DNA from 2 places in the Acidovorax sp. KKS102 genome. Region 2 is predicted to be linked to the other one. Evidence: predicted binding sites of a transcription regulator. Region 2 holds the regulator's gene; the other holds the start of a gene.
What was found. Region 2 encodes sigma-54, which starts transcription at its own class of promoters, with help from an activator protein. Its sites were predicted from a motif close to TGGCANGNAANCTGCTTT; they were not measured.

Region 1 (7,939 bases), 1.1 Mb from region 2:
TTTTTGCAGCAGCATGGGTGGCTCCGTGGCAGTCTGAGGCGGGCATTGCACCAGCCGGGCGTGACGCCGTGATGACCCCTTGGGTGTCCTGCATCACAATCACGGGCTGACCGGCGCTGCGTTGGGCGCCACCGGTCCATACATTTGCTCCTTATTTGATAGCTGCCAGCGCATATTGCACTAGCGCTTGAAGCTGTTTTTGTTTGATTTTTGCTGCTGAGTGCCTGTGGAGGCCCTCTTTCCGAGAGGGCCCATCGAGCCAGCAGCCCCCTGAGATGACCTTGCTGCTCGCCCCGATGGAGGGGCTTCTGGACTTTGTGCTGCGTGATGTGCTGACCCGTGTGGGGGGCGTGGACCGCTGCGTGTCCGAGTTCATCCGCATCACCGGCACCCTGCTGCCCGACAAGGTGTTCCTGCGCTACGTGCCTGAGCTGCGCAATGGCAGCCGCACCCTGGCCGGTGTGCCCGTGCGGGCGCAGTTGCTGGGCTCTGACCCGGTCAGCATGGCCGAGAATGCTGCGCGCCTGGCAGCACTGGGCCCTGAGGGTATCGACCTGAACTTTGGCTGCCCGGCCAAAGTCGTCAACCGCCATGGTGGTGGCGCTGCGCTTTTGCAGGAACCCGAGCGCATCGCGGCCGTAGTGGGTGCCGTGCGCCGCGCTGTGCCCGCGCACCTGCCGGTGTCGGCCAAGATGCGCCTGGGTTTTAACGATACGGGGCGGATGCGCGAATGTGCCCAGGCCATGCAGGCGGGCGGCGCGGCCGAACTGGTGGTGCACGCGCGCACCAAGGCCGACGGCTACCGCCCACCGGCGTACTGGGAACACATCCCCACCATCCGTGCGGCGGTCTCCGTTCCCGTGGTGGCCAATGGCGAGATCTGGACGGTGGCCGACGCGCAGCGCTGCCGTGAGGTGTCGGGCTGCGACGCGCTGATGCTGGGGCGTGGCATCGTGGCGGACCCCGGCCTGGCACGCGCCATTCGGGCGGCCGATGCAGGGCGTCCGGACTCGGACACCGTGGTGTGGGCCGATCTGGTGCCACACCTGGCCGCCTTTTGGCAGCTGGTGTGCGACGACCTGGAGCCGCGCCAGCGCGCAGGGCGTCTCAAGCAATGGCTTAACCTGCTGCGCCGCCGGTTTGCCGAGGCAGAGGTGGCCTACCAGCATGTGCGCACCATGACGGACCAGCGGGCCATCACCGTGTGGGTGGCAGAGCTGCAGGCCCGAGCGGGCTGCGCCCAAGGGGCTTAAACCGGCTACAGCAAGTGGTCCGGGGCCAGCGGTCCCAGCAGCTGCAGCATCAGCCGCAGGGGGGCGCTGGCGTCGGGCTCGGTGGTGGCGTCGGGCAGCCCGCTGCCCTCAGGAGCACGCCAGCGCAGGCCCTGGTCGGTGGCTTGCACCTGCCAGGCGGACTCTTTCAGTGCCGCGTCAATCTGCGTGGTGGCCCGGCGAGACAGCTCCGTGCTGCGAATCAGCAGCGCCACCTCGGTGTTCTGCCGCTGTGAGCGCATGTCCAGATTCATTGACCCCACGACCAGCAAGCGGCCGTCCACGATCAGCAGCTTGGAGTGCAGCATGGCGCGCGAGCCGCCTTGCGAACCCACGACGCCCGCGCTGTGGTTGCCCATGCTGCCCGACACGCCCAGCGCCCCCCGCAGCACGCCGGGCAACTCGCTGTGCATCTCGTACAGCTCCACCCCCATGGCCAGCAGCTGCGGCCGGTGGCGAGCGTAGCCGGCGTGTGCAATGGGCGCGTCGTTGGAGGCCAGCGAGTTGGTCAGCACCCGCACCCGCACGCCGCGTGCGCGCGCAGCGGCGAAGGCGGCCTCCATGTCCGGCCCGGGCACGAAGTAGGGCGAGATGATGAGCAGGTCGCGCCGCGCCTGGGCCATGAGCTGCAGAAGGCCATCCACCACCGTATCGGTCTGCGCCTCGTTGGTCTCCGTGCCGGCGCGGGGCAGGGGGCTCGGTGGACTGTCTGCCGCCGCTACTTTGCGGGAGCCCGACACCAGCGCGGCGGCAGCGGCCTTGGGACTGCTGGGGCTGCTCAGGTTGCCGGGTACCCCTGCCGGGGTGCTCGCGGCAGGACTGGGTGGCGCTGGGGACACTGCAGGGGCGGCCCCATTGGGCACGCTGCCCGCCGCTGCGCTGTCGGCCGGAATCTTGGCGGGCTGGTCTACCAGGACCGCTGCTGCTGCCCAGACAAAGGGCGTGCGCTCCAGGTCCATGGGCTCGTAGTTCCAGATGCGCGCCCGCTGCGCAGCGGTGGTGCCGGGCCCCATGTCGGGCGGTGAGCGGTCGGGCGCCGTGGTGCCACCCTGGCCTGCGACACGGCGCCTCCGCCCTTCGTCGGCCACTCGGATGCTGTCGCGCAAGTGGTCGAGTTCGCTCTGGGTGATAAGCGACTGCACCGGGTAGGCGCGTTCGTTGTTCCAGTAGCTGTCAAAGCTGCGTGATAGGTCCTGCACGATGGGGCCTGCGGCCAGCACGTCCAGGTCCACAAAGTTGCCCGAATCGGCGTTACCGAAGTAGGCATCGCCCAGGTTGCGTCCCCCGGTGACGGCCATGGCGTTGTCGGCAATGAACAGCTTGTTGTGCATGCGCTGCTGCACGCGCGAGAAGTCGCCCAGCAGGCTCAGCATGCGGCCGATGGGCGACCCCCGGGCACCGGTCACGGGGTTGAACATCCGCATCTCGATATTGGGCACAAACGCCAGCCGCATCACCTGCGCGTCGCGCCCGGTGCTGTGAAAGTCGTCCAGCAACACGCGCACCCGCACACCACGCTGTGCCGCGGCCATCACGCTGAGCAGCAGGCGCTCGCTGCTGGCGTCTGCATGGATGGCGTAGTACTGCAGGTCCAGGGTTTTCTGGGCGGCGTCGACCAGGGCCAGGCGGCTGCTGTAGGCAGCCTGTGGGCCGCTGAGCAGTGCAAACCCTGAGGCATGCCGTGCCCCCTCGGCGGCCCTGCGCGCGGCGACCAGCTTCCCCAGTGGAGTGTCGCCGGGAGCCGCCAGAGCAACCGACACTGGGCGGTCCACCTCCTTGGGCAGGCCCGCGCATCCCGCCAGGGCTAGGGTGACCAGCAGCACGACCATGCCCAGCCATCTGGAGCGGGCCGACTGGGGCTGGGTGACGACGGACAAGGGGGGCGAAGACAGCATGGCGCGATTGTGACCGTGGAGCCGCTGGGGCGCAGGGCTCAGGTATAGCTGCGCACCGGTCCATCCGCTGTCAGACAGCGCGCCAAGGCGACGGCTTGGACCCGTATCAGGCCTTGCACCGGGTCCCTCGCCGGTCCGATGCCGTCGCCGGGTGTTGGGTTACCAACTCACTTCGCGGTCGGGCGTGGCGCTGATCTTGTGGATGCTCAGGTCGGCACCGTCAAACTCTTCTTCCTGCGTCAGCCGGATGCCCACCGTCTGCTTGAGGATGCCGTACACCACCACGCCGCCGATCAGGGCCCACACCACACCCAGGCCCGTGCCGATGAGCTGGGCCGACAGGCTCACCCCGCCCAGCCCGCCCAGCGCCTTGCTGCCAAAGAGGCCTGCCGCCAGCCCGCCCCAGGTGCCGCACAGCCCGTGCAGCGGCCATACGCCGAGCACGTCGTCGATCTTCCATTTGTTCTGTGTCAAGGTGAACATCAGCACAAAGATGGCCCCGGCCACCGCGCCCACCACCAGCGCACCCAGCGGGTGCATGAGGTCCGAGCCCGCACACACGGCCACCAGACCTGCGAGCGGGCCATTGTGCACAAAGCCGGGGTCGTTCTTGCCCAGTACCAGGGCAGCGAGCGTGCCGCCCACCATGGCCATCAGCGAGTTCACCGCGACCAGGCCCGAGAGCTTGTCCACGGACTGCGCGCTCATCACATTGAAGCCGAACCAGCCCACCACCAAGATCCAGGCGCCCAGCGCCAGGAAGGGAATGTTCGATGGCGGGTGGGCCGAGATCGCACCGTCCTTGCGGTAGCGGTTGGCGCGAGAGCCCAGCAGGATCACCGCCGGCAACGCAATCCAGCCGCCCATGGCGTGCACCACCACCGAGCCCGCAAAGTCATGGAACTCCTCGCCCGTCACGGCCTTGATCCAGCCCTGCACTCCAAAATGCTGGTTCCAGGCGATGCCCTCAAAAAACGGGTACACAAAGCCCACGATGACTGCCGTTGCCAGCAGTTGTGGCCAAAACTTGGCGCGCTCTGCGATGCCGCCCGACACGATGGCCGGGATGGCGGCTGCGAACGTGAGCAGGAAGAAGAACTTGACCAGCGCATACCCGCTGAGCTGCACCAGCGACTCTGCGCCAACAAAAAAATGCGTGCCGTAGGCCACGGTGTAGCCGACGACGAAATAGACCACCGTGGACACCGAAAAGTCCACCAGGATCTTGACCAGCGCATTCACCTGGTTCTTTTTGCGAACCGTGCCCAGCTCCAGAAACGCAAACCCGGCGTGCATGGCCAACACCATGATCGCCCCGAGCAAGATGAACAAGGCATCTGTGCCCTGTTTGAGTGCTTCCATAACGTCCTCGCGATAGTGATTGATCGACTCTGGTGCGTTTTCGGGATACGCCACAGATTTGCACCAAGTTGAAGCAAGAAGCGCGCCAAGAGTTGGTGCAAGGTTTTGCACTGATTTGGGGCTTGATGGGGTGATCGAAGAATGGAGGCTCAAAATACTGTATAAATAAACAGTTTTTTAGCGCCGACCCCACCCCCGCTCGCTATGGGCCTCTTACCCCCTCCTGAAGACGACCTGCCCGAACAGCCGCAGGAAATCCGCGTCCCGCTGCAAGCCATTCGCGGCCGAGGTGCGGCGACAGCCATGGCGCACCGGTTTGCAAAAGACCAGCGCGAGCCCGCAGATGACGGGTGGAGCCCTGTTCGGGCACCTGGCAATGCGGAGGGCTTCGCCCCGGGCCACGGAGGTCGGGAGGGCGGTGATGAATGGGGCGCCGGGGCGCCGGGCGGGCCTGCTGCGTGCGACGAGGGCGATGGCGACAGCCGTCCTTCGCCCGCCACCCGCGTGCATTTCGAGACCGCGCGCAGTGCCCTGTGCGCCAACGACTCGCCCGACATCTTCTTTGAGCTATCGGTCAATCCCTACCGGGGCTGCGAGCATGTTATGGAGCGACAGAAACTGCGTGTCTGGCGATAGTGAATAAAACAGGCAGCTGGTTTTCGGGTTTTGTTTAACCGGTTGTTCCTCTTGTGAGGCGGGGTGGAACAGCCGCTTGCGGCTGTGGAACCTCGCAAATCAGCGTTGAGAGATGCACAACGCAATTCCCAGCCCCGTGACCCATGCAGATGTCCGAAAGTACTTTCGTCGGACACAGAGCAATGTCTATCTACTCTCTGGGAAGGCTTAGGGCAACGCTGAAAAAGTCTCCGCTGCTACTCCAGCGTGGGTAAATTACTGGGCCATGAAGCAGCAGACCCTTGCTATGGCAGCCGACGCCCAGTCGGGTTTTGAACAGCATCGCAAGCCCACGCGGCGCGACGAATTCCTCAAGACCATGGAGGCGCTGGTGCCCTGGGCGGCGCTGTGCGAAGAAATCGCACCGCACTACCCCAAGGCTGGCAATGGGCGTCCTCCCATTGGACTGGAGCGCATGCTGCGCATCCACTTCATCCAGCACTGGTTCAACCTCGCCGACCTGGCGTGTGAGGAAGCCCTCTACGACAGTGCCAGCCTGCGCCGCTTCGTCGGCATTGACCTGGGTTGCGAGCCAGTGCCCGATGCCACCACGATGCTCAAGTTCCGCCATCTGCTGGGCGACAACAAGTTGGGCGAAGCGCTGTTCGCACGCGTGGGCAAGGAGTTGCAGGCGCGCGGCATCAAGGTCAACACCGGCACCATCGTGGACGCCACCATCATTGGTGCACCCAGCTCCACCAAGAACGCCGCCAAAGCCAGAGACCCAGAAATGCACCAAACCCGCAAGGGCCAGCAGTGGTATTTCGGCATGAAGCTGCACATCGGCGTGGACAGCCAAACCGGGCTGGCCCACAGCGCGGTGGTCACGGCGGCCAACGTGCACGACAAACATCCACTGCCTGATTTGCTGCACGGCAACGAGCAGCGCGTTTATGGCGACTTGGCCTATGCCAGCCAGAAGGCACTGATAGCGAGCAAGGCACCCAAGGCCAAGGACTTCACCAACCAGCGCACGCGCCGTGCGGGAGAGGTTGATGAGGTGCAGCGGGCCAAGAATCGCAACAAGTCGCGCTTGCGTGCTCGGGTCGAACACGTCTTTGCCGTGGTCAAGCGGCTATGGGGGTTCACTAAGGTGCGCTATCGCGGGCTGCAAAAGAACGCCACGCGTGCGTTCACCGCCTTGGCCCTGGCCAACATCTACCTGTGCCGAGTGCATCTGCTCGGACACCAGCGGTCGAAGGAAGCACTCTGTACGCGGTGACTGAGTTGGTGCGCACCCTTTGTCAGTGGTACGTGCCCGATGCTGCACCGTCACGCACCAACGCCTCTGGGCCTGGTGCCGTCAGTCAGGGCGTGGAATTTCTTGCGCCCATGGACCAGTTGCTCCCAAATTGGCCCACGCAGTTTGAAGCGCACGTGAGAGCCCGGATTTTTGTCCGGCAATCCAGACGGCCGTACATTGCGGACCCGACTCGGACCGTGGTACGAGCGCCTAAAGGCGCTGCACCATTGCCAAGGATTACAGCAGTTCCTTGACGTCATCTTGCGCGTAGCCGAAGCAGAGTTCGACGGTACGTGCATAGACTTTGCCACGCCTGAGGTCGCCGCTACGGCAACGCATATGACCGCCACACAAGCGGCCAAGCGAATTGGTGTTCATGCGGCGACCTTCAGGACCAGGGATTTCATGACCCTCAAATCTCAGCCAAACACCGCATGAAGGCTGTCATCTGCGCCGACTCTGTGTGCTGCTGAGCGATTAGCACGTGCCGTGCAAACTGCACCGCGGGCTCGAATCGAAGCACCTTGATTCCTGGCAGGCTCATGTTGCGCACCACCAATGGGTTGACCACGCTGACTCCAAGGCCCATTTCGACCATTCTGCAAATGGTGGGGGCATATGGGGTGTCCAAGATGAGCTTGCGACGGTCTGGATTGAACGCCGCGTCCACCGCCTCTCTCGTGCCATCACCCTGTGTGAGCGAGATAAATGGTTCATCATCAAAGTCACTTGGTTTGACCGAGCGCTTTTTGGCCAGACGATGGCCTACGGGAACGATGCAAACACCCTGTTCTTGCGCCCACAGACTCGACTGAACGCCCGCAGTGTCAACAAGGTACGAAACAAGACCGAGGTCACAGTAGCGGGTGGCCGTCCATTTCGCCACCGTTGGTGAGTCATTGGTGTGGATGGAGACCGGGGTATCGGGGTAGCGTTTCCGGAACACTTGAATGACTTTGGGCATCACACTCATCGCAATTGACGGTACTGCTCCGATGCGAAGCGTTCCAGTGCCCAGTTGTCGAATCAGTCGTACCGAGTTCTCGAGGGCGTCCATGCCCAAGAACGAGCGCTGAACCTCTTGGTAGAACGCGTCCCCTTCCGCAGTGGGCGTGAGTCTCCCAGCCTTTCGCTCGAAGAGGTGCAGGCCTGTTTCGGCTTCCAGCTGGGCAATGAACCTGCTGATGTTTGGCTGGGTGGTGTGCAACTCCTTGGCAGCCAAGGTCATTGACCTCGTGAGCATCACCACCCTGAATGTCTCAATCTGCTTGAACTTCATTTGCACCTCTGCGTATTTTCAATGAGCATAACAAGGATGTATGGGTTCCTATAAAACTCGTATTTGACGGCATGTCATGCGGTTTTCATACTTCGCTCAAGAACTCGGGGGAACGGTTCCCCAGTGGCAGGAAGCAGGCAATTCATGGAATCCAAAGTAAGTCGTCGTTTGCAACAACCCACCGCACAGGAGGTGTGCGACCACATCTACCTAC
Region 2 (7,939 bases):
CGCGAAGTTCAGGCTCTGCAGCGGGCTGTGCTGGGCCGTCACTTCGACCTTGAAGGTCTGGCGCGTGGTGAACCAGATCTCCCAGGCCACATCGCTGGCCATGTTGTAGAGGTCGTTCTCAGACCGGTATGGGCGGTGGGCCAATTGCACCAGTACGCGCTGGGCCAAGCGGCTGTGCAGGTTGAGCTGCATGGCCTGGCGCCACGAGGCGCGCAGCAGCACACCACCCCGGCCCACCAGCAGGTCTTGCCCCGTGAGACCGGTGATGCCATGTACCTCGTCGGCCAGAAAGCCCTCGACGCCTGCGGCGCAAGGGAGAAAAAGTTGGAGTTGGTTCATGTCGATGGGGAGGATACGCGCTAGTGCTCGGCGGGGGAACCGGGCTCCCCCGCGCGGGCCAGCAGCAGCCGGCGGATGGAGTCGGGGATGGGTGCGACCTTGCGGCTGGCCTTGCCGATGAAGACGATACCGATCTTGCCGCGCGCCACTTCGCGGCCTGAGGCCTTTTCGGTCATGCAGAACACCAGGTCGAAGCCGTAGCGGTTGAAGTCCGCCGGGGCCATTTCCACCCGCATGGTTTCGCCGTGGAAACCTTCGGACTTGTACTGCGCCACTATGTCGCCCACCACGATGGAAAGGCCGCCCACATCGGCCTCTGGGTAGCCCAGCGACTGAAAGAAGCGCACCCGCGCTTCGGACACCAGGCTGAGCAGCTGCGCGTTGTCCAGGTGTCCGCCCTGGTTCACATGGCTGATGTAGATCTGCAGCTCGGTGGCAAAGCCGAAGTGCGCGGGGAGGTCAAAGACGATGCGGGCCATGGTGGGCTGCGGTGGGTAATACGGAAACAACAGAAAAGACTACGGCGGCGCAGGCGGGCAGTGCGCCACCTGCCGAGGCGGCTACAACGCTTTGCGCAGATTCGCTGGCGCGATCTTGAGCGCCTCGCGGTACTTGGCCACGGTGCGGCGGGCGCATTCGATGCCCTGCTCCTTGAGCATCTCGGCGATCTGGCTGTCGGACAGCGGCTTGGCGGGGTTCTCCGCCGACACGAACTGCTTGATCAGTGCGCGCACCGCCGTGCTCGACGCATTGCCGCCCGTTTCGGTGCCCAGGCCCGAGCCAAAGAAATACTTCAGCTCGTAGGTGCCGATAGGCGTGGCCATGTACTTGGCGGTGGTGACGCGGCTGATGGTGGACTCGTGCAGGCCCAGTTCGTCGGCAATGTCGCGCAGCACCAGCGGGCGCATGGCCAGTTCACCGTGGGTGAAGAAGTTCTTTTGCCGCTCGACGATGGCGCGCGACACGCGCAGGATGGTGTCAAAACGCTGCTGGATGTTCTTGATGAACCAGCGCGCCTCCTGCAGGCGCTGCTGCATGCCCTGGTGGCCTTCGCCGCCCTTGTGGCCGCGCAGGGCGCCTGCGTAGATGTCGTGCACGCGCAGGCGGGGCATCACGTCGGGGTTGAGCTGCACGATGAAGCTCTGCTGGCCGCTGCCATTGGCGCGACCGGCTTTGCGTACGATGACGTCGGGCACGATGATGTTGCGCTCCACGTCGGCAAACTTGCGGCCCGGGCGTGGTTCCAGGCGGGCGATGAGTGCCATGGCAGCGCGGGTGCGCTCTTCTCCAGCCACGCCGCCTTCGCTGCACAGCTGCGTCAGGCGGCGGATGTCCCGGCGCGCCAGCATCTCCAGCGGCTGCTGGCAGATGCGCAGAGCGGTCTGCACCGTGTCGGGGTCAGCACTGCTGTCCTCATCGGCAGCCAGCGCCGTGAGCTGCAGCGTCAGGCATTCGGCCAGGTTGCGCGCCCCCACGCCAGTGGGCTCCAGGCTTTGCAGCAGGCGCTGGGCCACGGTGAAGCGGTGCACCAGTTCTTCGATCTGTTCCAGGTCGTCGGGCCCGGCGAGGCTGATGGCGAGTTCTTCCAGCGGCTCTTCGAGGTAGCCGTCGTCGTTCAGCGATTCGATGAGAAAACGCAGCGCGGCCATGTCTACTTCGGACAGGCGCAGCGACAGCGCCTGGCGGTGCAAAAAGGCCGTCAGCGACTCGTGCGATCGGGCCAGCTCGGTGGCATCGGCCTCGTCGCCTTCCGCGTCGTTGCGGGTGCGCGCTGGGGCGTCGCCGCCCCACTCGGCATCGTTGGGCGCCATCTCGACGGTGCCGTCGCCGCTCCAGTCGGGCTCGTCCGAGCCCCCCCCGGAGATTTCAGCGTCGTTTTGGCTGTCAGCGCCAGTACTGCTTGCGCCAGCAGCTCCTGAAAACATAGCATCATCTGCGCTGTAGTCGTCGGCCTGCGCGGGCGTATCGGCGGCTTCCAGGCCAAATTCCTCGCGCGGGGCTTCGTCGACACTGCGTTCGAGGAACGGGTTTTCGTCGAGCATCTGCTCGACTTCCTGCGACAGTTCGAGCGTGGACAACTGCAGCAGCCGGATGGACTGCTGGAGCTGGGGGGTCAGTGCAAGGTGCTGCGAGACGCGCAGCGACAGTCCAGGCTTCATCACATGCGGAAATGCTCGCCCAGGTACACGCGGCGTACTTCGGCGTTGTCCACGATCTCGGACGGCGTGCCCTGCGCCAGCACGCGGCCGTCGCTGATGATGAAGGCGTGGTCGCAGATGCCCAGCGTCTCGCGCACGTTGTGGTCGGTGATGAGCACACCAATGCCGCGCGCCTTCAGGAAGCCGATGATGCGCTGGATCTCGATCACTGCGATGGGGTCGATGCCGGCAAAAGGCTCGTCCAGCAGGATGAAACGCGGCTGGGTGGCCAGGGCGCGGGCGATCTCGACGCGGCGGCGCTCGCCACCGGACAGCGCCAGTGCGGGTGAGGCCCTCAGGTGGTCCACGCGCAGCTCTTGCAGCAGGGCCGTAAGGCGCTCTTCGATGGCATCACGCGACAGCGGCTGGCCGTCGTCGGCGCGCTGCAGTTCCAGCACGGCGCGCACGTTTTCTTCGACGGTGAGCTTGCGGAAGATGGAGGCTTCTTGCGGCAGGTACGACAGCCCCAGGCGCGACCGGCGATGGATGGGCATGTGGGCCACGGACTGGCCGTCGATGCGGATGTCACCCGCATCGCTGCGCACCAGGCCCACGATCATGTAGAACGATGTGGTCTTGCCCGCGCCATTAGGGCCCAGCAGGCCCACGACTTCGCCTTTTTGCACCTCCAGGGACACGTCCTTGACGACCTTGCGGCTGCCATAGGACTTGGCCAGGTGCTGCACCTCCAGGCGGCTGCCCGAGTGCGAATCGGGCCCCAGGCGGCTGTTCGCAGGGGTCGCTGGGGTCTCGGGACCGGTACTCACCACGGGCCCGCTCACTTGGCGCCGCCGCCAAGAGTGTTGCTGGGGCGCAGCGCCGGAGCGGGCGACTCGGGCGCCTTGGCGGGGGCTGCCGTACCGGGCGGCGGGTCCTTGGGTGCCAGCACGGCGCGCACGCGGCCGCCAGACGTGGGGGCGTCGCCGGCCGCAGCCGAAGACGCAGGCGCCTTCTGGCCATCGACGGTGAACACGTCGGTGAGGTTGTTGTAAACGATCACGGCGCCGGTGATCTCGTCGTTGAGCACCGACCCACGGTAGCGGCGCAGTTCGGCGCGGGTGATGAAGCGCACGTTGTCGGCCTTGCCGTCGTATTCGATGACTTCGCTTTCGCCTTCGATGAACTCGTCCGGCGCTCCGGCCACGGTGTCGCGCTTCTGGCGGAAGAACGCCCGTTTGCCCGCCTCGGCCGTGACCACGCCGTACTGGTAGCCGTCGGCGTCCTGGCGCACATCCAGCCGCGCGCCGCGCAGCACGATGGTGCCTTTGGTCATCACCACGCGGCCCGAGAACACGCTGGTCTGCTTGAGTTCATCGTGGCGCAGGGCGTCGGCCTCGATGTTCATGGGCTTGGCACGGTCTGCCTTTTCGGCATGTGCCATGCCCGCAAGGCCGGACAGGGCTGCGAGCACAAGGAGGGGGAGTAGGCGGTGGGTCATAGGGCACGAATCTTGCAATGATTGTAGCCACCCGATGGTACCTACCCCGAAAAAAAGCCCGCATCCGCGGGCCTTTGGGACAGCTTGCCGACAGGGTCGGCCACTGGTCAGGCTTTGCGCGCTGTGGCGGCCAGGTATTCGACCACCTGCAGCACGGTCTGCATGCTGCCGGCCATCGTGCCGTCGGTGTAGTACTTGCCCGCCACACCCATGGATGGCACGCCTTCGACACCGTACGCATCCTGCAGCTGCGAGGCACGACGCACCTGGTTGGCGACGCTGAAGGAGCCGTAGACCTCCTTGAACTTGGCCACGTCCACGCCCTGCTGGGTCACCCAGGCCAGGATTTCGTCGTCCTTGGCGAGCTTGGCCTTTTCCACGTGGATGGCGCGGAAGACCTTGGCATGCAGGGCTTCGAGCTTGCCCATGCCTTCGAGCGTGTAGTACAGCTTTTGCTGGGGCACGAAGCTGGCGTTGAACGCCACAGGCACGCGGCGGATGGAGAGGTCCTTGGGCGCGGCCTTGACCCAAGCGTCCAGTGTGGGCTCGAAGGCGTTGCAGTGGGGGCAGCTGTACCAGAAGAACTCGATCACATCGACCTTGCCGGCCGGGGCATCCGGGGCGACGGGCTTGTCCAGCCGCTTGAAGTCCTTGCCCTCCTTGAACTGGCGGGCTTGCGCCATGGCGGGGTTGGCCACTGGCAGCGTCAGGGCAGAAGCGGCAACCGCCGAGGCGGCGGACAAAGAAAACTCACGGCGTTTCATGACAAAGACTCTCCTGGTTCAGGTATGCGGGATGTGAGACATCCCTTTACAAAAAGTTCAGCCCTGGCGGTGGCGCCGCTTTTGCAAGCGCTTCAGCGCTGCACGCGCACGAGCGCCGATTCCAGCCCGGCGCCGTCGAGTTTCTCTTTGAGCACCTCGGCATCGTCCCGCTTGGTGAAGGGGCCGATGCGCACCCGGAACACCGCCCGGCCATTTTGCTCACGCTCGCTCACGCGGGCCTCCCAGCCCAGCATGGCCAGCTTGGCGCGCTGGGCGTCGGCGTCGGCCTGGGTGCGGAAGGCACCAGCCTGCACAAAGTAGTCAAACGGGTCCACGCTGCCCTTGGCGGCTGCCTTGGCCACGGCCAGATCGCCCAGCGGGTCTGCGCCCGGCTTGCTCTCTGCCTTGGCCTCGGCTTTCGCGTCTGGCTTGCTCGCGGCAGGCTTGGCGGCCGATGCGGCGGCGCGCACCTCAGGCGCCGGTGCCGATGCAGGAGCTGACGCAGCTGCGGCCACCGGAGGCGCCGCAGGGCGGGCCGGGTTCTTGCCATACAGCGGCGAGTTCGGGTCCCAGTTCTTGTTCTTCTGGGACTCCGCAGCGTCCATGTCTGCGCCTCGGCCGTTGCCCTTGTTCAGGAACGGCACCGGCACCTTGGTCACGTACACGGCCACGGCCAGCGCCGCGCCCAGGCCCACGATGACCCCGACGATGAAGCCGACAATGGTCCCGCCCGTCTGTTGCTTTTTCATATTGGTAGTAACTGCTTACATTCTGGCCGGGGCCGACACGCCCAGCACCGCCAGGCCATTGTGCAATACCTGGGCGGTGGCAGCGACCAGCGCCAGGCGCGCCTTCTTCACCACCTCGTCGTCCACCAGGATGCGCTCGGCATCGTAATAGCTGTGGTAGCTGGCGGCCAGGTCGCGCAGGTAAAAGGTCACATCGTGCGGCGCCTCGCCCTCGGCAGCGGCCGTGAGCATCTCGGGGTACTTGGCCAGCTGCAGCATCAGGGCCTGGGCCTGCGGGCCTTCCAACGCCGACAAGTCCACGTCCTGGAGCGACGCCACGTCGCCACCACCCGCCTCCTGCCAGGCGCGCAGCACTGACTGGATGCGCGCATGGGCGTACTGCACGTAGTAGACCGGGTTGTCGTTGTTCTGCGCCACCGCCAGGTCCACGTCGAAGGTGTACTCGGTATCGGGCTTGCGGCTGAGCAGGAAGAAACGCACCGCGTCCTTGCTGGTCCACTCGATCAAATCGCGCAGCGTGACATAGCTGCCCGCCCGCTTGCTGATCTTGACCTCTTCACCGCCCTTGACCACGCGCACCATCGTGTGCAGCACGTAGTCGGGGTAGCCCTTGGGGATGCCCACATCGGCCGCCTGCAGGCCGGCGCGCACGCGTGCAATGGTGCCGTGGTGGTCTGTGCCCTGGATGTTCACGACCTTGGTGAAGCCACGCTCCCACTTGGCAATGTGGTACGCCACGTCGGGCACAAAGTAGGTGTAGGTGCCGTCCTGCTTGCGCATGACGCGGTCCTTGTCGTCGCCGTAGTCGGTGCTCTTGAGCCACAGCGCGCCGTCCTGCTCGTAGGTCTTGCCGTTGGCGATGAGCTTGTTCACCGTGGCCTCGACGCGGCCGCTGGTGTACAGGCTGGACTCCAGGTAGTACTCGTCGAACTGGAGGTTGAACGCCTGCAGGTCCTTGTCCTGCTCGTTGCGCAGGTAGGCCACCGCAAATTGGCGGATGTTGTCATAGTCGTCCACGTCGCCATTGGCGGTGAACTCGCGGTCATCGGCCTTCACGGTGGCCTTGGCCTTGAAGGCCTCGGCAATGTCGGCGATGTAGTCGCCGTTGTAGAAGTTCTTGGCCAGCGGGTTGTCGCTGTCGGTGGGCCAGCAGTCGTCGCCGGGCTTGAAACCCTTGGCGCGCAGCTGCGTGCTCTTGGTCAGCGTGTCGATCTGTACGCCCGCATCGTTGTAATAGAACTCGCGGTGCACCTTCCAGCCCTGGGTGCTGAACAGGTTGCAAATCGCATCGCCCAGCGCGGCTTGGCGGCCGTGGCCCACGTGCAGCGGACCCGTGGGGTTGGCCGACACGAACTCGACCAGCACCTGCTGGCCGTTGCTGGCCTGATAGCCGAAATGTTCACCGGCCGTCAGCACCTCACGCACCACTTGTTGCTTGGCGGCAGGTTGGAGGCGGATGTTCAGAAAACCCGGACCCGCAATTTCAATGGCGGACACCCAGCGTTGAAAAGCAGGCGTGGCTTCGAGCGCGGCCTTGAGCTGCTCGCCCAGAGCGCGGGGGTTGAGCTTGAGCGGCTTGGCCAGCTGCATGGCCGCAGTGCAGGCGAAGTCGCCATGGGCCGCCACCTTGGGAGATTCAAAGGCTGCCTTGGCGCCAGCGCCGGGGGACAGGTTTTCCAGCTCGGCTGCGAGCGCAGCGAGCAATTCATTTTTGGCTGTGAGCATCGGCGGATTTTACGGGCCCGCCAACAGCGGGGCGCCAGACGCACCACCGGGGTGGCGTCCCACAGCCAAAGGCACAATAAGTTGCTGTGCCCTTTCAACCGGAGATTGCACATGCCACCCCAACCCATCCTGCTCTACCGGCGCCGCTGGACCCTGGTGTTTCAGGTGCCTTTTGTGTTGCTGATGGCGATATGCCTGGCGTTCTCGCTGTATGGGGCTTTGGCATCGAACGACCGGCTGCTCACGATCCTCTGTCTGTGTGCCGCGTTCGTCTCCTTCTGTGTGGGCGGAACCCTGGGCCGGTCCGCTCTGGAGGCCTACCGGGAGCAAGACCCTGCAATTGTCATTGATGCCACCGGCATCACCGACCTGCGCCAGGACGACCCGCACACCGTGCCCTGGGAGGCCATGGAACGTGTTCACCTGGACGACTACGAAGGCGTGATCCTGGTCAAGTTGCGACCCGGCCACAAGGACTCTGCGCTGGGCGTGATCATCAAGACACTCAAACGCTGGCAGCAACGGGGTGATGTGGTGTTTGCCCTCGGCGGGCTGGCGCACGACCCCCGGCAAATCCAGACGGCACTGAAAGCCTTTCACGCGGCAGCGGCCACCAAGCCCCGTACAAGGTTGTCATGACTTGTGCGCGTTGTCGCACGCCATGTTCTATGGTGCAATGCCGTCGGGACCCCCCATAACGCATTCACACCAGGAGATTCCATGAAA

Region 1: the regulator sigma-54 is predicted to act here: its motif matches at 4,599-4,616, upstream of C380_RS17140 (ammonium transporter).

Annotation. Positions count from the first base shown of each region.
Region 1 covers NC_018708.1:3,725,300-3,733,238, reverse strand. The annotation lists gene C380_RS17155 (hypothetical protein) at 1-15, opposite strand, end outside; gene C380_RS17150 (tRNA-dihydrouridine synthase) at 276-1,253, shown strand; gene C380_RS17145 (phospholipase D family protein) at 1,259-3,166, opposite strand; gene C380_RS17140 (ammonium transporter) at 3,326-4,528, opposite strand; gene C380_RS25110 (hypothetical protein) at 4,733-5,164, shown strand; gene C380_RS17130 (IS5 family transposase) at 5,430-6,425, shown strand; gene C380_RS25340 (hypothetical protein) at 6,684-6,824, opposite strand; gene C380_RS17125 (LysR family transcriptional regulator) at 6,859-7,725, opposite strand; gene argH (argininosuccinate lyase) at 7,870-7,939, shown strand, end outside.
Region 2 covers NC_018708.1:4,832,808-4,840,746, forward strand. The annotation lists gene C380_RS22220 (class I SAM-dependent RNA methyltransferase) at 1-339, opposite strand, end outside; gene C380_RS22225 (thioesterase family protein) at 360-818, opposite strand; gene C380_RS22230 (RNA polymerase factor sigma-54) at 900-2,498, opposite strand; gene lptB (LPS export ABC transporter ATP-binding protein) at 2,498-3,259, opposite strand; gene lptA (lipopolysaccharide transport periplasmic protein LptA) at 3,316-3,975, opposite strand; gene C380_RS22245 (thiol:disulfide interchange protein DsbA/DsbL) at 4,083-4,739, opposite strand; gene C380_RS22250 (SPOR domain-containing protein) at 4,832-5,488, opposite strand; gene argS (arginine--tRNA ligase) at 5,504-7,213, opposite strand; gene C380_RS22260 (hypothetical protein) at 7,325-7,852, shown strand; gene C380_RS22265 (PsiF family protein) at 7,934-7,939, shown strand, end outside.